2 regions of the Faecalitalea cylindroides genome follow, and region 1 is predicted to be linked to the other one. Evidence: a T-box and tRNA genes for the amino acid it is inferred to sense, from the RefSeq annotation. Region 1 holds a T-box; the other holds one or more tRNA genes.
The links. A T-box is a leader RNA that pairs with one kind of tRNA and senses whether it is charged. The one in region 1 lies ahead of lysS (lysine--tRNA ligase), so its partner is inferred to be a tRNA-Lys.

Region 1 (11,335 bases):
ATAATATCTTTTTACCATTGGTTCTATCTAAGAAGAAGTATCCTGAAATGAAATTGAAACTAGAACCGATTGCGCGTCAGTTAGGAATTGAGTCGATTTTAAAGAAATATCCATATGAGATTTCTGGTGGGCAGAAACAAAGAGTAGCGGTTGCCCGTGCATTGATCACACATCCAGATTTGATCCTTGCCGATGAACCAACTGGGGCTTTGGATTCTAAATCAACAGAAGAATTGCTTCGTTTATTTTCTAAAATCAATGAAAACAATCAAACGATCTTGATGGTTACACACTCAATCAAAGCAGCCAGTCATGCCCAAAGAGTGTTATTCATCAAAGATGGTGTGGTATTCCATCAAATCTATCGTGGCGATAAGAGCATGGATGAAATGTATCAAAATATCTCCGATACTTTGACAGTGCTGGCGACGGGTGGTGCTCGCAATGAGTAAAACGTTTTACTTTCGACTGGCATTTGATAATCTAAAGAAAAATGCCAAAATGTACATACCTTTTGTCCTTTCCTGTATCTTAACGATCATGATGTATTATATGGTATCTTCTTTATCTATGAATCCCAATATGATGAACATGATTGGTGGAGATGTCATGCAGCAGATTTTAAGCCTGGGCATCTATGTTATTACGGTTTTTGCGGTAATTTTCTTATTCTACACAAATTCATTTTTAATCAAACGAAGAAAACGTGAATTTGGGCTCTTTAATATCTTAGGTATGGAAAAGAAACATCTTTCTATTGTGATTGCCTTGGAATCTATTATTGTCTTTCTTGTGTCAATGGTTCTAGGAATCGGAATAGGAATTCTTTTAGATAAAGCGTTTTATCTGTTGATTGCCAAGATGTTAAATGCATCCATTGCCTTGGGATTTTATATCTCTTATCAATCTATCGTAAATTCAATCATTTTATTCTTGATTATCTTTGTTTTAATGTATTTATTCTCTTTGATTCAGATTAATTTATCCAATCCAATTGAGTTGCTGCATGGAGATCAACATGGAGAAAAAGAACCGAAAACAAAATGGCTGTTAGCTCTTATAGGTTTGATTTGTCTAGGAACAGGATATTATATGTCAGTTTCAATCCAAGATCCAGTTACTGCTTTTGCGTTCTTCATGGTTGCGGTCATTCTAGTCGTAATTGGAACATATATGTTATTTACGGCTGGCAGTATCGTTATCTTAAAACTCTTAAGGAAAAATAAGCGTTATTACTACAAGACGAATCATTTTATTTCTGTTTCCAACATGATTTATCGTATGAAACAAAATGCGGTTGGCTTGGGGAACATTTGTATTTTGTCTACTATGGTTTTGGTTATGTTATCGACAACAATTTCTTTATGGGTCGGAATGAACGATATCATCGAGACCCGTTTCCCTCGAGATATCACAGTATCTATTAATAGTGTAGACTCTAATCAGGCTCTTTATACGATTGATGATATGAATTATGCCATTGAACAGGTAGGTATTCAAACGGAAGATGAATTGGTTTACCGTACTTTATCCGTAAGTGCTTTTAACCAAGGAAATACATATACGTTTGGAAATGAGAATATGTCATTGCAGGATATTTCAAATGTAGTTGTTCTGTATTTTATAACACTTGATGACTATAACAGAACAGAAGGAACCAACGTGAGTCTTGCGCCAGATGAAGTGTTGGTTTTTCCATCAGGAAAGCAGTTTGATCATAAAACAATTGATATTGCCTCAAATACATTTAAGGTAAAAGGAATTCTAGATTCGATCAAAGCCGATTCCAATTACAGTGCCAATCTGCAGAACTCAATGTTTGTTGTAGTAGATTCTATGGATACTTTGTTTATGATCGATGATCTTCAAAAACAAGCGTATGGTGATAATGCAAGTTATATTCATACCAGTTATGATTTCAATTTAAGCAAATCAGAAGAAATGAGCGTTAAAGAAGCCACAGATGCCTTGATTGCCAACTATCCAGGAGATACAACTTACATGATGGTGGATACACAGGAAGGAAATTATGAAGATCTATTGTCTTTATATGCCAGCTTCTTGTTCATCGGCATCTTCTTGAGTTTTCTATTTATCATGGCCACAGTCTTGATCATGTATTATAAGCAGATCACAGAGGGATATGAAGATAAGAAACGATTTGAAATCATGCAGAAAGTAGGACTGAATAAACGTGAAGTAAAAAAGACGATCAATTCTCAAGTTTTAACTGTATTCTTTCTACCTCTTGTGGTGGCAGCGATCCATATTGTGTTTGCCTTCCCAATGATTGAAAAAATGCTACGCTTATTGTATTTGGATAATACAAATCTTTATATTATGACTACCGTAATTTGTTTTGGAGTATTTGCCTTAGTGTATGTTTTGATTTATTTCTTGACCAGCAAGGTCTATTATGGAATTGTTCGAAACGCTATGTAAGATCATTCCAGGCGCTTTGTTTATTATTTATCTGTTCTATATTAATCATAAGGAAAGTTAAATCAATAAGCTTAAAATTCAATATTGTTTTAAATGATTCTATGCTAAAATAAGGACATTAGTGAAATAAGGAGTATAGAATTTATGAGCTTTACGATGAAACCAAAAAAGAACATATTATTCGATTTGGATGGAACATTATTGCCAATGGATATTAATGAGTTTGAAAAGGCATATTTCATGGGATTATGTGGTTGTATGATAGATCGTATCGATCCAAAAGACCTATATAAACATATTTGGGGTGGAACCAAACAAATGGTATTGAATACAGGACCTAAAACAAATATGGAAGTTTTCCGTGATTATTTCAATAATAATACAAGCTTAGATTATGATGAGTGTGAATCAATTTTTTTGGATTTCTATGCCAATGAATTTCAAAATTGTGTGAATGCATGTAAGGTTACCAATCTTAGCAAGGAAATTGTTTCGACATTGCAGGAAAAAGGATATACTGTAGCAATCGCAACAAATCCAATCTTCCCTCAGATTGCCACATATTCACGCTTAAACTGGCTTCATATTGATCCAGAGAGTCTTCATTTGGTTACAACTTTTGAAAATTCGCATTCTGCAAAGCCAAACCCAGCTTATTACAAAGAAGTTTGTGAGTCTTTAAAGGTGGCTCCAGAAGATTGCATCATGATTGGTAACGATGTTGCGGAAGATGGAATTGCCAAAAAACTTGGAATGGAAGTTATGTTGATCGAAGATTGTCTTTTAAATAAAGATAATTTACCAACAGATGATTTCCAGATGGGAAGTTTAAAAGATTTATTAGAATGGGCAAAGAGCTTGCCTGAAATTCAATAAAATGACAATATCAAAAAAGACCACAATATGAGTGTATCCAAATATTGTGGGTCTTTTTTATAAAAAGAAATCATTTATTCTTTATTATGGTTCTTTTGTGTGTTGAATTATAAAACAAATTGCCAATTCTTTTCCCAACAACCTGTTTCTGTATTCCAAAGACGTTTATAGATGTGTTCTTCAGTAGAAACATATATCCATTGCGCTTCTTTTGATGTTGGAGATAAGGAGTTGTTTAAAACTTGTCCGTAAATTCTGGATGATATATTGAGTTCGTTTATGTTATTTTCTGTGAAATATTCTCGTTTTACCGGAGGATAATAAAAGCTTTTTAATGAAATACAATGGACACTTATAGAAGAAACAATGAGTAAGATCATTATAACGATATGCATAAAACTGTGTTTTTGAATAAGACTTAAATATTGAATTCTGCACTTCAATGCATTTATATTTGAATCAATGATATTTGTGTTGTATATACAATTTTCTTTGTTATGATTGTTTAATATCTTTCTTTGTACATCTATTAGAGTTTGTGCGTATTTCATTTTTGATATTTTATTTTTATCTTTTGTGACAAAATGGTCGATACGTATTTCTAAAACGAGATTTGAGTTTTTTTGAAAAATATAAACAGGATAGAACCACCAGTAAATAATAGTTAGGATGTTAATGATAAATTTTATAAAAATGTCGTGATGATTTATATGAGCAATTTCGTGTTCTAAGATGTTTGATAATTCTTGTTTATTGAAAGTGATAGAAGGAATAAAAATTGTCTTATTAAATCCTATGAGAGATGGAGTGCTCACAAACTCTGAAAGACAAACGGTATAGTTTTTTTTAGAATTTGGTAAAAAATGAGAGACAAGATGTTTGTGGGAATTCTGCACAAGGATTTTAAATTTTCTTTGAATAAAAATATTTTCTTTAATAAAAATAATGAGCTTATATATTAAACCAATGAAATATATGAATAAGAAAATGGATGTTTTGGAAATAATATTATTTAAATCGGCTTTGAGGGCATTATGAATTGGATTCATAATACTTGGTGCAATGATTGATTGATTAAAAACAAATTCAAGCGGAAAGTACATTGTTAAAATGATTATGATTATTAAGACTTCTAAAGTTTTCAATGTAAAGAGATGGTTTTTTAGTGAAAAATTTAGAAATAAAATCAAAACTGTGCTTAGACATAGAGCAATTAAAAGAGAGGATGGAGTTAATAGCATGTTAATACCCTATAATTCTTCTTTTTTTTGTTTTATTAATTGTTCCAATGCATTAAGTTCTTGAATATCATTAGTCGTTTCAATGTAGTTACTAGCTAATTCAAAACTAGTTTTTTTATTTATAAAACTAGAAATGTACTTAGTTTGAGTTAAAACTGGAACATATTTTCTCATAAAAGATTTGTTGTTTTGAACAATTTCAGCTACTTTAATATAGCCTTTTTTTAATAATCTTTGAAGGACTTGTTGCACAGTATAAATACTTATTTCTTCTTCACAAAGCTCTTTGATTTCGGCTGCCGATAAGGAATTATTGTTGTTCCATAAAATGCTCATTACTAAATTCTCTCTCTTAGTTAATTTATCTAAAAGCATATAATCACTCCTTTGAATATATAATAACAATTGATAATATATTAAGCAAATAAAATATATAAAAAAAAAGATTGCTAAAAATAGAAATCGATATATAATAAAATTGAAGATTACGTAATCATAATATTTCCTTTATTTTCATAATTCGTTATGAAAGCCTGACAAATTACATATCAGAAATAGAAAAGGAGGCGCTATATGAAACGAATTACGATTACTGGTATAGTGTTATTATCAGGTATGCTATTAATTCCAACGATGCATTTAATGGCAAATGAAAACGGTAGTAACAATCAGGGGTTTGATTTTTATGTCAATAATGTTTTTTCAGATGTGGAAGATACGAAGAAAGTTTTGGAATTGCCAAAAGGCGGTTATTTAATTGGAGAGGCTACTTTAATAACTGAAGATGGATCTAAAATAAAATACAATAGTGAAGAAGATCCTAATTCAAAAACGGTATCACAGGCAAAGATGGAACTGATTGAACGCGCAAAAACTGGACAATTATTAACAGAATGAAGAAAGAGAGTGATTATTAGAAGAAGATTTTATTTAAAAGATTATTAAGTGTGTTTCTAGCAGCTATTCTTTTAGTTCCAACATTATCTGTTCATGCAACAGAGCGAGATAGAATGACTGAAGAAAAAGCAGTAGAAATTGCGGACAATATGTTTGAAAATATTGATGCATCACAGAAAATATTAAAAACATCAGATGGTGGATATTTAATTGGGAAAGCAACCGTTACATCTGTTGATGATTATGATGAAATCATTACCACTTATGACAGTGCTATGGATCCTAACTCAATGAGTGTTGAAGAAGCTAAACAAGACGTTGTGAATTCATTAGTTCATCCAGAGGATTCATCGATACAGCCAAGATTGGCTTCACCGCCTACACAACGTTGGGTACTAGCTTTGGGTGCTGAGTATAAATCGAGCGCGTTTAGTGGATCAGGATGGAGGTTTAGTGGTTACATGTTTGCTCCTGAACCTAGTAGTGGATATTATTTGCTTTGGACAAGGTATGGAGATGATGGAAGAGTAGGAAGTTTAGATCAGGCATATGCTACGTTAAATGGTAGTCTACAAGGGGATACTATTTATAATGGTTCTCCAACTTATATCAACAAAGGTACATTATCTCATGTGTACTATACTTTTAATCCAGTAAATGGTTCGTATTATCGTGTGCAGAATATTTGATGAATTTAAAAGAGGAAGAAAACATAAACTTTATAATGCTCTCTTCCTTTTCAAGTGAATAAGGAGCTGATTAAATGAAAAGAATTATCTATATAATGTTATGCATTGCTTTTTTCGGAGTATCAAATTATCAAATAAAGGCAAATGATAAAATTGATTCTATCTTTTTGAATGATCAAATTGATTTAGAAGAATATATCGAAAATATGTTTTGTGAATTAGAAGATGATGACATTGTTTATCAAGTAAATCATGGTGGATATCTATTTAGTACTTCGGTAGATAGCAATCAGTTAAAAGAAGATTTTTTAAATCTAAATAAAGATGCAAAATTGACTAAAATGACTGTCAAACAGGCAAAGGAAAAAACAAAATATGAATTGATTGATGATTATTTATGCGGTCGAATTGAATTAACAAAAAATAGTGATATAAGTATTATTCAAAAAGAAACCCGATAACCAAAAAATGGTTAACGGGTATTTTATTTGCCTAGACAAAATTTAGAGAATAAAGTATCCAGTAAATCTTCGCGATGAACTTCACCAAGGATTTCTTTTAAATGATCATGTGCCATTTGAATATCAATTTCAATTAAATCCGGTTCTATAAAATTTTCCATTGCCTCTTTTGCTCGTATCATATCCTGCTTAGCTTGGTTTAATAAACCAATTTGTCTTTCATTAGATAAAAGAGGTTCTTCTTTTAACAAGTCGTTTTGATACATGTTTTCCAAGGCTTCGATCAAGGAATGGATATCATTGTTTTGGGCACTGATCCAGATACCTTCTTTGTCTGTGTTTTGAGACAGGTCTTCTTTGTTGTAGATGATCAAACGCATCTTATCATTTGTAAGCTCAAGTAATTTTTTATCTTCTTCATCTAAAGGCTTGCTGCCATCAAAGACTAATAGAACAAGTTTGGCTTGTTTTAATTTTTCCTGACTTTTTTCAATTCCTATTTGTTCTATCTTATCTTTGGCATCGCGAATTCCTGCTGTATCGATCAGGTTTAACTGTATGGAACCAATATGGATCTGTCCTTCCACGATATCACGTGTGGTGCCGGCGATATCGGTTACAATTGCCTTATCTTCTTCTAATAAAGCATTCAATAATGAACTCTTACCGACATTTGGCTTTCCAATAATGACTGTATCAATACCTTTCTTCAACAGTTGTCCTGTTTGAACACGGTTCAAAATGGTATCAATCTTGGTGAGCCATTCATTGGTTTTTGGTAGCAGATCGTGTGTTGTTAGTTGGGCAACATCATCATATTCTGGATAGTCAATATTTACTTCAATATTGGCAATGATTTCCATCAAATCATCGATTAGAGGTTGCAGCAGTTTTTTGATACTGCCTCGGATACCTCGAATCGCCATATTGGCGGCTGTATCATTGGATGCTTCAATCATATCTTGTACGGCTTCAGCTTGGGATAAATCGATTCTTCCATGATAGAAAGCTCTTTGTGTAAATTCACCGGGTTTTGCCAGCATAGCTCCATGACTTAATACGATGGATAAGATCTTACGAGTGATAAAGGTACCGCCGTGGCAATTGATTTCTATGATATCCTCTCGGGTATATGTTTTTGGTGCTCTAAAGATTGAAACAAGCACTTCATCAACAGGTTGTTTGTTATCATCCAAAATAAATCCATAATGGATGGTATGACTTTTCGCATCTAATATGTTTTTTGAAAATATGCTTTGAACGATAGATATAGCTTCATCACCACTTAAGCGAATGATAGAAATAGCACCATCCTGTAATGCAGTTGAGATGGCAGCAATTGTATGTTGAAACATTGTGTTTTCCTTCTTTCTTTTGTAAATATAGTATAATATATATACACGTGAAATGTAAGAAGGGAACAACATATGAAACAATATACTCAAGATCAAATCCATGAAGTTGCCAAAGCATTTAAAGATCATGAAATCATAGCAATTCCAACCGATACAGTATATGGAGTCGGTGTGATGTATGGTGATTTAGATGCATTGCATAATTTGAAACATGCCAAACATCGTCCAGAGACAAAACCAATTCCTATGATGGTATCAAAGCTGGAACAATTAGAAGGTATTGCCATAATTGATGAAAGAACAAAGTTGATCGCAAAATATTTTTTGCCCGGAGCTTTGACACTGGTGCTTCCAGTGGATCCAAGATTGGATAAATCCTATAATAATGGACTTGAAACAATTGCAATTCGTATTCCAGATGAAGAATTTGTCTTATCTTTGATCGATGAATTAGATACTCCATTATTAGTAACTAGTGCCAATCAATCTGGCGCGCCAACAGCTCTAAAATATGAAGATGTTTTAGAACAGTTACCAAATATTGATGGGATCGTACTAGGAAAGTGTAGAGCACTTCAGGCAAGTACGATTGTGGATTGTACTAAAGAAGATCTAAAAATTTTAAGAGAAGGACCAATATCATTAGAAGAGTTAGTTTGTGTGATTGAGAATAAATCAAAATAGTATTTGACAAAGTTATTTTAGTCTTGTACGATACTTAGCGGATAAAGGCTATGAAAAGGACGAGTATCTTAGGATAATGTTACAGAGAGCTTTTGGTTGGTGGAAAAAAGCACAGGACCTTTGAGAATAAAACCTTGGAGCTGTATGTAATTCCTGCATTAAAGGAAGCACTGTTAATTGACAGTGGCAGAGGTTTTCTAGAGTGATCTGGAAGACAAACTAGGGTGGTAACACGAGCATTTCGTCCCTATGACGAGTGCTCTTTTTTTTATTGAGTATAGGAAAGGATAAAGAAAATGGAAAAATTAACTGAACAGGAAAAAGTGCGTCGCCAGAAGATGCAGGATCTTCAAGACATGGGAATCGATCCATTTGGAAAGCGTTATGATCGCACAACAACTTCTGGAAAAATCGTTGAAGCGTATGAAAACTGCACAAAAGAAGAACTTCAGGAAAAAGAAGTACACGTAAAAGTGGCAGGACGCATCATGACCAAACGCCGTCAGGGGAAAGCTGGTTTCATGCATATCCAGGATGTGGATGGACAGATTCAGATTTATGTACGTAAAGATGTAATTGGTGATGATCAATATGAAATCTTTAAGAAAAATGACATTGGAGATATCGTAGGTATCGAAGGAACGGTCATGAAAACGGACCATGGCCAGTTATCTGTTCGTGCGCAGGTATATACACACTTATCTAAATCTTTAAGACCATTGCCAGAAAAATTCCATGGTTTAACTGATGTAGAAGAGCGTTACCGTCGTCGTTATGTAGATTTAATCATGAATCCAGAGGCAAAACATATTGCCTTAACACGACCAAAAATTATTCGTGCCATTCAACATTATTTAGATGGTCAAGGTCTTGTAGAAGTGGAAACACCAGTATTGCAGCCTATTTTAGGCGGGGCTAGTGCTAGACCATTTGTGACACATCACAATACTTTAGATATGGATTTCTATATGCGAATAGCAACAGAATTACCATTAAAACGTTTGATCGTTGGTGGTTTGGAAGGTGTTTATGAAATTGGACGTTTATTCCGTAATGAAGGAATGGATGCAATGCATAACCCTGAATTTACAACAGTAGAAGCCTATGTAGCCTATAGTGATCTATATGGTATGATGGATCTGATTGAAGGATTGTTTGATTCTGTTGCCAATGAAGTATTAGATACAACAGAAATTACATATCAAGGGCAACAGCTATCTTTAAAAGCACCATTTAAACGAATTCACATGGTGGATGCGATCAAAGAAGCCTGCGGAGTTGATTTCTGGAAAGAAATGACTTTGGATGAAGCCAAAGCACTTGCTAAAGAACATGATATTGAAGTCGAAAAAATCCATAACTCTGTTGGACATATCATCAACTTATTCTTTGAAAAATATGTAGAAGAAACAATTGTTCAGCCTACATTTGTATATGGGCATCCTACAAGTATTTCGCCGCTTGCCAAAAAGAATGCAGAGGATCCTCGTTTTGCCGATCGCTATGAATTATTCATCTGTGGACATGAATATGCGAATGCATTCTCTGAGTTAAATGATCCAATCGATCAAAGACAGCGCTTTGAAAAACAGTTGGAGCTAAGAGAACTTGGAGATGATGAAGCCAACGAAGTCGATACAGATTATGTAGAAGCATTGGAATACGGCATGCCTCCTACTGGTGGTGTAGGACTTGGAATCGACCGCTTTGTGATGTTGTTGACAGATCAGAGAACAATTCGTGAAGTCTTATTGTTCCCGCATATGAAGCTGACAAAAGATTCTAAAAAAGCTAACAAGACAAAAATAGAGGCACCTGTTAAAACAAGTACACCTGCATCTTCAGAAGTAGTTAACAAGATTCCAACGATTGATTATTCAAAAGTAGAAATTGAACCTTTATTCAAAGATTTCGTTGATTTTGAAACATTCTCTAAATCAGACTTTAGAGCTGTAAAGGTAAAAGAATGTCGTGCTGTTCCAAAGAGCAAGAAGTTATTAGAATTCATCTTGGATGATGGAACAGGAGAAGATAGAACGATCTTAAGCGGTATCCATGACTATTATGAACCTGAAGAACTAGTTGGAAAAACATTGATTGCAATCGTCAATTTACCACCAAGAAAAATGATGGGAATTAATTCTTGTGGCATGATCATTTCAGCAATTCATCAGGAAGAAGGCCAGGAACGTTTGAACCTTTTGATGGTAGATGATGCTATTCCTGCGGGAGCTAAATTGTACTAATAATTAAAACTTAATAAAAGTACTCAGAATGTTCTGAGTGCTTTTTATTTTGATAATCAAAATAAATGCTTGAAAAAACAAGTTTTAATCACTTAAAATATTAAATATGAAAACTAGAGAAATTGCTTATGGCGGATTAAGTATTGCTTTATTGGCGATATGTTCATGGATATCAATACCTTTTACGATTCCATTTACATTACAGACGCTTGCTATGTTTCTTATATGCCTTGTTTTTGGTGGGAAAAAGGGAACTATATATGTATTTGTCTATATTATAGCTGGAGCGATTGGATTACCCGTTTTTTCAGGATTTAGAGGTGGAATAGGTGCTTTGATGAATCTGACTGGTGGATATATTCTTGGTTTTTTATGGAGTTCACTTTTTCTATGGTTGACAGAAAAATATTGGATAAATAATTCAAAACTTTTTATTCTTTGTTC
Region 2 (11,335 bases), on a different contig from region 1:
TTTCCCGATTTTGTAATGATCGTTGGGTTTGTTGTAACCCCTGTTACGGTCAAAAGTTCATTCAATTCTTTAATTTGTTCGATGTTCGCTGAATCTAAGATTAACTCCATGATAAGTCCTCCTAAGCACATCTTTAATATATATCGTTTTTTATTATTTGTAAAGGAGTTTTTATTATTTATTATTATTTTTCTTTCGTATTTTTTTCTATTCTGTCATATTTTGAAACAAAAAAGAGATGATCAAATGATCATCTCACTCGATGCTACTAAAAAGCTTTCTTTCCTTTCGTATAAGTCATTTCAACAGAATAGTCATCATTTAAGACAACTAAATCAGCATCTTTTCCAGTCTGGATCGTTCCTTTACGATCATCTACATTGATCAAACGAGCTGGATTAATAGTAACAGAGTTAATCGCTGTCTGCCATGGAACCAATGCTTTTTCAACTAAAATCTGCAATCCTTTGTTTACATTCAATGTAGATCCAGCCAACCCTTTCGTTTCTGTTAAATGTGCACTTCCATCTGGATATAGTTCAATTTCATTTCCACCGAATAGAACCTTAGTACCAACAGGAAGCCCTTTAACCATCAATGAGTCTGTAATCGTAACAGCATAGTTAGGACCTTTTACAGTATAGTAGTTATTTAAGGCATCTAAAGTTGAATGATTTCCATCAGCGATAATTTCGCCAAATACATCTCTAAAACGCATTGCAGCACCAACTAAACCTGGTTCACGATGCTGAAATTTTGACATACCATTAAATACATGTGTCATACTCTTAGCACCATTGGCAATTGCCAATCTTGCCTCTTCAAAAGTTGCACCAGAATGTCCCTGGCTAACAACGATTCCATGATCCACGCAGAACTTAGTCAATTTAAAGTCTTCATCATGTTCACAAGCCATTGTCATGATCTTGATCAAATGATCACTTGCTTCATAATAGCGTTTGAACTGCTCAACATCTGGTTTTACACAATACTGTTCAGGCTGAGCGCCTTTGAATACTTGATCCAAATAAGGACCTTCAAAATGAATACCCAATACCTCAGCACCTTCATAGCCTTCTCTTACAACTTTTGCTACATTACTAACGGCAGCAGTTAACACTTCTTCACTTTGCGTGATTGTTGTAGGAAGGATTCCTGTTACACCTTCTTTAACGATATTTTTTAACCAAGTACGTAAACCTTCTTCTTCAGCATCATTTGTATCAAATCCATACGCACCATGTGTATGTACATCAATAAAACCTGGAACGATACGTTTTTCACCATAGTCTTCATCAACCTCTTTTGTACCATATGGATAGATATTTGTGATTTTTCCATCCTCAACTTCGATCTGAGCTTCAAGCCAAGTATTTACGACCCAAACCTTTTTACTTTGAATAATCATGATTCAATATGCCTCCATTCATTTCTACAATTTATTATACTATCATTCCAATTTATTGTCTCATTTAACGCTTTCACTTTTTAATATTATTTTTAACTATTTTATTAATTTTGTGCAAATACAAATTCATTGAAATTCTTGTATAAATGAATTAAACTATCGTCGAGGAGTGAGAAGATGAAACAAGCAATTAAAATTAAAGAAAATGTATATTGGGTCGGTGTCAGAGACCTAAACGTTAGAGACTTTCACGGAGAATTATATCCAATCGAAGAAGGAGCCACGTATAACGCTTATTTGGTCATTGATGATCAAATTACATTATTCGATACAGTTGAAGAAGAATTCTGTGGAGAATGCATTGAACGCATTGAATCTGTATTAGATGGTAGAAGCATCGATAACATCATCGTTCAGCATGCAGAACCGGATCATTCAGGTGGATTTAAAAAGATCTATGAGAAATATCCAAACGCAAAAGTCTATACGACCAAAGCTGGTGTTCGCCATATGCAGGCTCAATATATCGAAGATACACCATTCAATGAATTAAAAACAGGAGATACACTGTCAACAGGAAAATATTCATTTACTTTTGTAGAAATGAATATGATTCACTGGCCAGATAATATGTTGACATATTGTCCTGAATTAAAAGTTGTATTCTCAAACGATGCATTTGGACAACATATCGTTAATTATCAAATGACAGATGAAAACCTGGATAAACATTACTGCATTGAACAGGCCAAAGAATATTTTGCGAATATCGTTATGCCATATACTGTTCCGGTTAAAAACAAATTAAATCAAATTCTTGCAATGAATCTTGATATTGAAATGATCCTTCCAGCACATGGTATTATTTGGAAAAATTATGTTACGGATATCATTGAAGCGTATAAAGACTTTGCCACTTTAAAACAGTCAAACAAAGTGGTCATTGTCTATGAATCTGTATGGAAACACACTCAGCAGATTGCAGAAAGCCTGGCAGAAGGATTTGCTGCTGCAGGTATGGATGTCAAAGTTTATAAACTAAGCATTACACGCTCTAGCATTGTTATGAAAGAGTTGATGGATGCAAAAATGGTTTGTGTAGGAACAGGCACTTACAACAATGCCATGGCTCCAAGTGTTGCAAGCTTCTTAGAACGAGTTAAATCTTGTAAGATCAATGATAAAAAAGGACTGGCATTTGGTGCGTACGGATGGTTTAGAAACGTACCTTCAACACTAAGCGATAAATTAAAAGAAGCTGGATTTGAACCAGCTGCTGATGCAATTGCACAAAACTTTACCCCTTCTGAAGATGAGTTAGATAACTACTATAAACTAGCTCTTGAAATTGGAAAAAGTCTTTAATATGAAACATGTATATTTAATTGGCGGACCAATGGGGATCGGTAAAAGTACGATCTGTAATCAATTGAATCAGGATTTAGATCATAGTGTCTTTCTTGATGGTGACTGGTGTTGGAATATGGATCCATTTATGGTCAATCAAGATACAAAAAATATGGTATTGGATAATATTACCCATTGTTTGAATAACTTCATTCATACACCAGGTATTGAAAATATCATCTTTTGCTGGGTAATGCACAAACAAGATATCATTGATCAGATCATTCAAAAATTGGATACAGAGGGTGCTGACATTCATTTGATTTCCTTGATTTGTGAAAAAGAAGAACTCATAAAACGTATGCTGATTGATCGAAGAGATAATCAAAGCATTCGAAAAAGTTTACAGTATCTTGAACTTTACAAAGATCTAGATACAAAGAAAATCGATGTAACAACACTTGACGTTCAAAAGACGATAGATAAAATAAAGCGATGAAACTAAACTCATCGCCTTTTTTATAATCGTTTTTCAAAACCGCCAGAAATTTTTTGTCCTTCACTTAAAGTTATAAAAGCATTGGGATCTATTTCTTTTACGATCTTGTTCAATCTACGGATCTCATATTTATTCAATGCTGTATATAAGATATAAAGATCATTATCAGTATATGCACCTTTACCAATCCAATAAGTTACACCTCGACCGGTTCGAGTCATAATTTCATTTTTTAATTCAGCTTTCTTTGTAAATATAAAAGCTGTCATATTAATATTTTGGTAATGAACTTTATCACATACAAAATACATGATCAACACAAAAATAATTGAATATAAAGTACTCTGCACATCAAAAACAACTGCGCATATCGCAAATAAAACAATATTCAGAAAAATCGATAATTTACCTACAGAAAAATTTGGTTTCGTTTTTGAAAAATATACTCCTAGAATATCCATGCCTCCAGCACAGCCACTACTTCTTAATGTTAGACCTATTCCAAATCCGCCAACAATTGCACCAAAGATCACATTGGAAAGCACATCATCCATAACAGGTGTCATCTGTCTTGGAAGAAGAGACAATGTTAACATCTGCACAACTACACTCAAAAGTGTTTTAAAACAAAATTCTTTAGAAATGGAACGAAATGCCAACATAAACAAGGGGATATTCAACGCCATGTTAATGATACCAGTTAAATCCAAAGACACCGGCACATTAACGAAAGATTGAATAAAATAATCAAACAATTGAGCAAAACCAATGATTCCTCCTGAATTCAAACCGCTTGGCGTTATGAAAAAATACAAACCAAGCGCAAATAAAACACTGCCAAAGATAACTTGCAGATATAAGAATACTCGATTGTTTTCCATTTTACATCTAGTCCTCCTTTAACACATGAGAGCCTTCCATTAAACGAAGCCCTTTAGGAATCTTATTTTTAATTCTTTTTCCATCACTTTTTCCAAAACCAAAATTAATTCCTTTATAACATAAGGCGACATATCCTTTTCGTGTTTCCTGTTCAATTTCTAGGCCATGCATAAATTGATCCATCGTTTCAATTGATACGTCAACTGTCATTAAATAATTCAAACAGTTGGCCATATAAAATGCATGAGCTGGCTCAAAGCGTTTCTTTATAATATCCCCTACATATAGACCTTGTCGAAGTACCTTGATATTTTTCAGATCTATAAAAGGTCGCTTCATCAAATAAACTTTGTCATGATTGGTATAGAAATAATATTTGTCTTTTTCGATTTGGTCTTTTAAAAAACTGGTTACTAGTGCATCTAAAGAAGCCGATCTTAGACAAGATAGTTTTTTATCAACACCTGATTTTTTCTGCAATTTAGCTATAAAATGGCCTTCTCCTTGATCCATTGGAAAAATTCTTCGAACACCAGGAATAAAGCCTTCTCTACCAAAAGAGGAATCAATATGGATAAGCTCCATATCTTTATATTCATTTAAGAACCATTCAATTACATCCTCATTCTCTTCTTTTGCATAAGTACAAGTCGAATATACTAAGATTCCGTCTTTTTTCAATGCCTTATAAGCGTGAGATAAAATATCTTTTTGCCGTTTAGCACAAAATAACACATTATCTAAAGACCAGTTATCTTTAGCCATTTCGTGCTTTTTCATCATTCCTTCCCCACTGCACGGTGCATCCACCAAGACCTTATCAAAACACCCCTGCAGTTTACTACAAATGATTTCCGGTGTTGTGTTAGTAACTGCCATATTCACTATACCCATACGCTCCATATTTGATAATAAGATCTTCACTCGTTTCGAATCAATCTCATTCGATAATAAAAAACCATTATCGCCTAACGCTTGGGCAATCTGGGTACTTTTAGAACCTGGTGCAGCACATAAATCCAACACAATGTCATCTTGTTGTACATTCATTATTTCTACAGGAGCCGAAGCACTGGGCTCCTGTAGATAAAAAGCTCCTGACAAATGAAAAGGATGATTTCCTAATGGCTGATCTACATAAAATGAATCTTTAGAAAAGATACTAGGTCTATCTAATACAGGCATATATTCTTTCAATATATCTGTATCTATCTTTTTTGTATTAACACGTAAACCTCGATACAAAGGTTTATCTAATGATGCTAAAAAGACATCAAATTCGTCTGGTATATATGATTTAATACGTTCTAAAAATTCTTCATTCATATAACATCTCCTACAACAATACATTTTCAGGTCGGATCCTGCATGCGATATTGGAACATGTATTTGGCATATCAAAACCATTCCCAAAACTAAAATCAGCTCCCTGCATGAAATATTCGACAGCTTCTTCTAAAGAAACCCTTAATTCAAATATTTCAATATGCGTATGCGGCCCTGAGGAATTACCACTGTTTCCAGAAAGAGCCAATAAATCATTTTGTCGTACCTGCTGTCCTGGGTATACATAAATTTGGTTAGATAGATGAGCAAAGGAAACACCATATAGTTTTTCATCCACCGCACAAATCATACAAATCGTATTCCCTCCACCAGCAGGCCAGCCACACCAGTTTTGCAGATATCCATTATCAGAATCCACAGGCGCATCCGCATACAAAATAATACCATTAGCAGGTGCTTTGACTTCAGAAAACATACTGGCTGCTATATCCAGCCCCAAATGCATTCCTCCATCAGGATACGTCCATGTTCCCGCACTGATTGTACCATTTTCAATCACACTTGACCAATTTAAACTATAAGAATCGATTGAATAATTTCCGGCAACCAGACAACTTTCATTGGTTTCATATTCTTCCAAATGTATGGCTCCATAGGCTGGCAGTTGTTCATTACCTTGAATGATCTTATGTACGTTATATTCTCCGGAATCTTTAAACTCTTGAATCTGAGAAGAAAAACGCGCAAATAAACGATCCTGCAAAGAAAATAAATGATCAATTTGATCCTGAAGTTTTGTACAGCTAATATGCAGTTTTTCATATTGATGACTGATTTTAGTATATTCTGTTTCTATTTTGCTTTTTTGTGCTGTCTTTTCTTTAAGTTCATTTATAAACTCTTTGTCATAAGCATATTCTGTGTATGCATCGATCAATGTGTCATAGGAAAAAGGATATCTTGTTTGTAAACGCATCAAGCATATAGAGCCCTGAGTTCTGATTTCATCATACTCTTTATCCACTGTTTCTTTTTGTAAACGTATCTGATTTAATTGTTTTTTTAATTGATCTTTTGTATCACTTATGACCTGCAATTGATCACTAAGTTCGTTTAAATCTTTTGATAAAGCTAAAGAGATCTCATTTACTTGATCTAAACGACAATGTTCTACAAGCGTATCATAATCTACTTCTTCATTGGCAAAGGCATGCGTACAACCACTTAAACAAAGAAAAAGACAGATGCATAGTAAAGAAAGTTTCATATTATTCTCCTATCTATGTCTGTCTTTCTAGTAATTTAATTTTACACAATTAGTTGCTAAGTTTCAATTTTCTTTTCGATACATCGCACTTGTATTTAAAACAACAAAAAAGAGCATTCCGGTCCAAAGAGCATTTAAAGTACAATCTAGTAAACCATGGATCAAGTAAACTAAAACAAAGCTAACCATCATACCAAACAGGGCTTTATGTTTTCTAACCTGCATCATTTCTTTGCCCAAATACACATAATAACCAACCAATAAAACTGTACCTATGATTCCATAAGATGAAATCGCATCGATATAAATATTATGAGCATGTGGGGCTTTATGCCAATCATATATAGGATACAAGCGTCCATATGTCTGAGGACCATTCCCAAAAAGCGGATACATGGCGATTCCCTGAAAAGCTCCATACCAAATATCAAAGCGACTTTCTAGAGTCGAAATATCGGAAAGCCTTGGAATAAGATCCGGGATCAGTGACACAGCAATGATACCTGCTAAAATCAAACCAATAGAAAATAAGATCCATTTGCGTTCTCCATAACAAATAAAGAATACAGGAACCACCAAAGCTAATGGAATAAAAGCAGTCCGACATCCTGTTAAATACAACATGATTAGATTTACTACACCACAGAATACATAAAACGCTTTCTCCTTTAATGATGAACAACTGACCCATTTATACAAACAGCAAACAACAAAAAATTCAATCATTGTTGCATAGATGTTTGCATTTAAAAATGTAACATGAATTCGTCTAGAAGGTTTATTCTGCACATAAAAATCAAAAAAAGAATGATCTGCCAATTGTGAATAATAATTAAATTCAAAAAGGCCAAAGGCGGTAATGATCAAAGATAATAATAAGATCATCTCGATCATGAGATCAAAAACTTTTGATGAAATATGATCACGATAATAGGCAACATATGCACCTATCAACAACATTCCTAAAGCATTGATCATACCAATAGAATTCGCATAAAATAGGCTCACAACAATTTCCAATAAACAAAAAGCATATAAAAATTTTGCTCCTGTTTGATGTTTGATCGAAGAAATTAGGTTCTTTTTAAAAAGAGCATAAATAGTTACGCTTGCGATGCAAATCGTAGATGCATACATTGGCAAAAATAAAGCAAAGGCAACAAATAGAATCAGTTTATCTTCTAGTGATAAACTTTTTATATCTTCAATTCTTGATCGTATATACTGCATAAAATCACTCCATCTAATTTAAAAGAGAAACCAGTAATGATTTCTCTTCATGATTATTGTAATTCGTTAATCAACTGTTGATAATAAGCAATCGTGCTTTGCGCTTGAGAAATTAGCTGATTGTTTGTATCAATTTGTGACTGGATTTCTGTAGTATCCTGTCCTGTAGATTGTGCATATTCTAGATCTTGTTGAAGAGTAGATGCATAAGCTGTGTATTCCTGTAAGCTTGCATTATATTGATCTATCAAAGATTGATAATATGCAATCTGCGCATTATTTGCAGCTTGTTGAGCTGCCTCAGCTTCTTGTTGCTGCTGTTGTTGTAACTGCTGATATTCAGTATACAAAGCGCCGAAAGATTTTTGTGTCTGTTCACGACTTAAGTCATCAATCTTTTTTTGCAAACTACTTGTGAGACCATCATATTTTGTTTTTAGATTGACAACATTCATCTTTTCATCATCGGTTTTTGAACTCCAGTTTGTCAAATAAGCCACAATTTCCTGATAATCAGGATTTTGTTCATCTTCCTGCTCATCATTCAAAGCTTTTAATTCTTTATAAAGCGCATTGAAAGTTTGACCTGTCTGTTCTTTAAAATAACTATTTATTTCTGTTTTTTGTTTATCCAATAACGAATCATAATCTTCCTTAAGATCCAAGATTTCCGATTTTTCCGCATCAGACATCATATCCCATTCATCCGCATAGGCAACTAATTTATCATAAGAAGCCAGTTGGGCCTCTGTTGCCACATTCTGTGGATCATATATGTAAATCTTATAAGCATAAGCTCCCATTAATCCAAGTACCACAACGACGCATGCAATGATCGCAATGATCTTTTTCTTTCGGTTTGGATCCACTTTTTTTAACTTTTCTTTTTTCTTCTTTGGTTCTTTTACAGCTTCTTCTTTTGTACTTTCTTCTTGAATAGGTTTATTTTCAACTTCAACATCACCATCTAAGGCATCATGAACATTTTTCAAAGAAGCATTCATCAAGTCATCTTTTCCTAAAGAATAAGTTGTAAAATCTTCTTCCTCTTCAAAATTAGAATCATCTAGACTCTGTTGAAATGTATAGCGTCTTTCTTCTTCTTCAATCGGCAACTGCCCTCTTTCTTTTCGAAGCATATCTAAAGCACTGGAAAGTTGGCGTTCTGCTTGCTTTCTTTGACTTACATCCTGTGTTTTTTCTTCTTTAGGCATATCTTTAAATAATGCCATTTCTGTTTTTCTATCTAAAAGTGCCTGAGCAAAATCATCTATTTCTTCTTTCGACACTGAATTTTGATCTGTTTTCCCCTTGTTTTCAGACATTCGTAAGTTCCTCCCACTTGGAAATATTATATCAATCGCTTTAAAAAATTAAAAGTAAGTTTCTATGATTTTCATAATAAAAGAAAAAAGCCTTTATTCAAAGGCTCTTGGACAAAAAATGGTGGACTCTTAGGGATTCGAACCCTAGACCCACTGATTAAGAGTCAGTTGCTCTGCCAACTGAGCTAAGAGTCCATCAATCAGTGCTTAATAATATTAGCATATTTTCAAGACGGAAACAAGAGTTTTTGTACCATTCAATTAAAATCTCATAGGAATATCCTATGAGATCTTACATTTAAATAAACTTTTTTATATCCTCTATCAATTTATATCCTTGATCATATAAGGACTCTAATTGTTCTTTATCTTTATTTAAAGTTTTCATATTCTCAATATGTTCTGGTGATACAATACAAACTTTTCCACTTCTTTCAAGTTCTAAAGCTGTAGCCAACTGTTCGTTATAAAGATAAGCTCGGTTCATCAGTTTCTTTGATGATTCTGGATAAGAATGTTCCAGTAATTTTGCCGGGACTAGATCTTTTTTAGGATCACGCATCCATGTCTTAGGTCGAGTTAAGATCAAAACGATCTTGTCGCATCCCTTATCTAAAGCTCTTTGTAAAGGAATAGGATCCGACATACCACCATCGAAATAAACTTCTCCATCGATTGGATATGGCCTACAAAGAACAGGTAGACAGCTGCTAGCCTTTAATATGTCATAACAGTTAACAGGCATATCTTTTTTAGAAAAATACACAGCATTTCCAGTCTCTGCTTCTGTACTAACAACTTCTAATTGCATCGGGTTTGAAGAAAAAGTACTATAATCAATTGGATCTTCCCCATTTGCATTGCTTAAACCTGAGCATATATAATCAAGGTCTACATAATTTCCTTTTTTAACTAGGTTTTTAAATGACATATATTCTTTTCTGAATGCATACTCTGTATAAAATCGCTTGCTCCTTCCTTTCTGTTTTGCCATAAAACCTGCTAAATTTGCACTTCCAGCCGAAACACCGATTCCTAAATCAAATGTAATGTTGTTTTCTAGGCATGCATCAAATACACCGGCTCCAAATATATCGCGCATTCCACCGCCTACATCAATAATTCCAATTTTCATACAAAGTATTATAACGCTTTTTTCATAAATGTTAAGTTTTACAAAAAAAATTAAGGAAAGCTTTCTTTCCTTAATTTATACGTTCATATACTACATGTTGATAATGTATATCATTTTCAAAGATATCATTAATAACGCTTCGATGATATTCTGATTTATCAAACTCTGGGAAAAAAACATCTGCATCATAAGATTGATCGATTTCTGTCAAGATCAACTTTGACGCAAAAGGTAACATTTGACTATAAATCTGAGCCCCGCCAATCACAAATATTTCCTCATCCTTATCTTGATAAGCTTCCATAAAAGCATTGATATCACTGAATATTTCTACTTGCTGATCCAAATCTGGATTACTTCTAGAAATAACAATATGATGTCTTTTAGGCAACATACCGGGCAAAGATTCAAAAGTTTTTCTACCCATTATGATCGTATGTCCTTTTGTTTGTTCTCTAAAAAATTTAAGATCTGTAGGTAAATGCCAGATTAAATCATTATTTTTCCCTAATTCGCGATTTTTTCCAATTGCAGCGATCATTGTTAGTTTCATAAAATCTCCTATTGAGCTAATGGAAATTTAATTTTTCCCATATGTTCATACCCTATTAATTTAATATCTTTAATATCTTTAGAAGAATCAAAATCATAGAAATCTTTAATTTCAGGGTTTAACCATAATTCCGGTGCTTTTAGATCACCTTTTGTATGAAAACGTTCCAGCTGTTCTTTGATTCCATCAACCTGATTCACATAAATATGAGCATCTTTGATGGACCAGTCAATCGTACCTGCTTTTAATCCTGTGACTTGTGCCAACATTTTCAATAATACTGCATACTGTGTTACATTGAATGGCAATCCTAAAGGAACATCACAACTTCTTTGATGCACCCATGCATTTAATGTACCATTTGTCACATCCCATTCACTCGACCAAACACAACTAGGTAAA

Region 2: it has a tRNA-Lys gene. The T-box ahead of lysS (lysine--tRNA ligase) is inferred to sense a tRNA for this amino acid. The anticodon was not compared.

The regions. Positions count from the first base shown of each region.
Region 1 covers NZ_JAQLXG010000003.1:104,153-115,487, reverse strand. The annotation lists gene PND65_RS02985 (ABC transporter ATP-binding protein) at 1-452, shown strand, start outside; gene PND65_RS02980 (ABC transporter permease) at 445-2,442, shown strand; gene PND65_RS02975 (HAD family hydrolase) at 2,587-3,318, shown strand; gene PND65_RS02970 (M56 family metallopeptidase) at 3,426-4,559, opposite strand; gene PND65_RS02965 (BlaI/MecI/CopY family transcriptional regulator) at 4,569-4,934, opposite strand; gene PND65_RS02960 (hypothetical protein) at 5,133-5,456, shown strand; gene PND65_RS02955 (hypothetical protein) at 5,507-6,145, shown strand; gene PND65_RS02950 (hypothetical protein) at 6,220-6,606, shown strand; gene mnmE (tRNA uridine-5-carboxymethylaminomethyl(34) synthesis GTPase MnmE) at 6,630-7,961, opposite strand; gene PND65_RS02940 (L-threonylcarbamoyladenylate synthase) at 8,034-8,645, shown strand; T-box leader at 8,687-8,897, shown strand; gene lysS (lysine--tRNA ligase) at 8,942-10,891, shown strand; gene PND65_RS02930 (biotin transporter BioY) at 10,998-11,335, shown strand, end outside.
Region 2 covers NZ_JAQLXG010000005.1:33,501-44,835, reverse strand. The annotation lists gene PND65_RS04210 (transaldolase family protein) at 1-110, opposite strand, end outside; gene nagA (N-acetylglucosamine-6-phosphate deacetylase) at 269-1,408, opposite strand; gene PND65_RS04200 (FprA family A-type flavoprotein) at 1,586-2,773, shown strand; gene PND65_RS04195 (AAA family ATPase) at 2,775-3,254, shown strand; gene PND65_RS04190 (YitT family protein) at 3,275-4,135, opposite strand; gene PND65_RS04185 (RsmB/NOP family class I SAM-dependent RNA methyltransferase) at 4,143-5,462, opposite strand; gene PND65_RS04180 (peptidoglycan DD-metalloendopeptidase family protein) at 5,473-6,690, opposite strand; gene PND65_RS04175 (O-antigen ligase family protein) at 6,754-7,920, opposite strand; gene PND65_RS04170 (hypothetical protein) at 7,974-9,245, opposite strand; tRNA gene PND65_RS04165 (tRNA-Lys) at 9,365-9,440, opposite strand; gene PND65_RS04160 (patatin-like phospholipase family protein) at 9,544-10,380, opposite strand; gene PND65_RS04155 (dihydrofolate reductase) at 10,451-10,933, opposite strand; gene thyA (thymidylate synthase) at 10,942-11,335, opposite strand, start outside.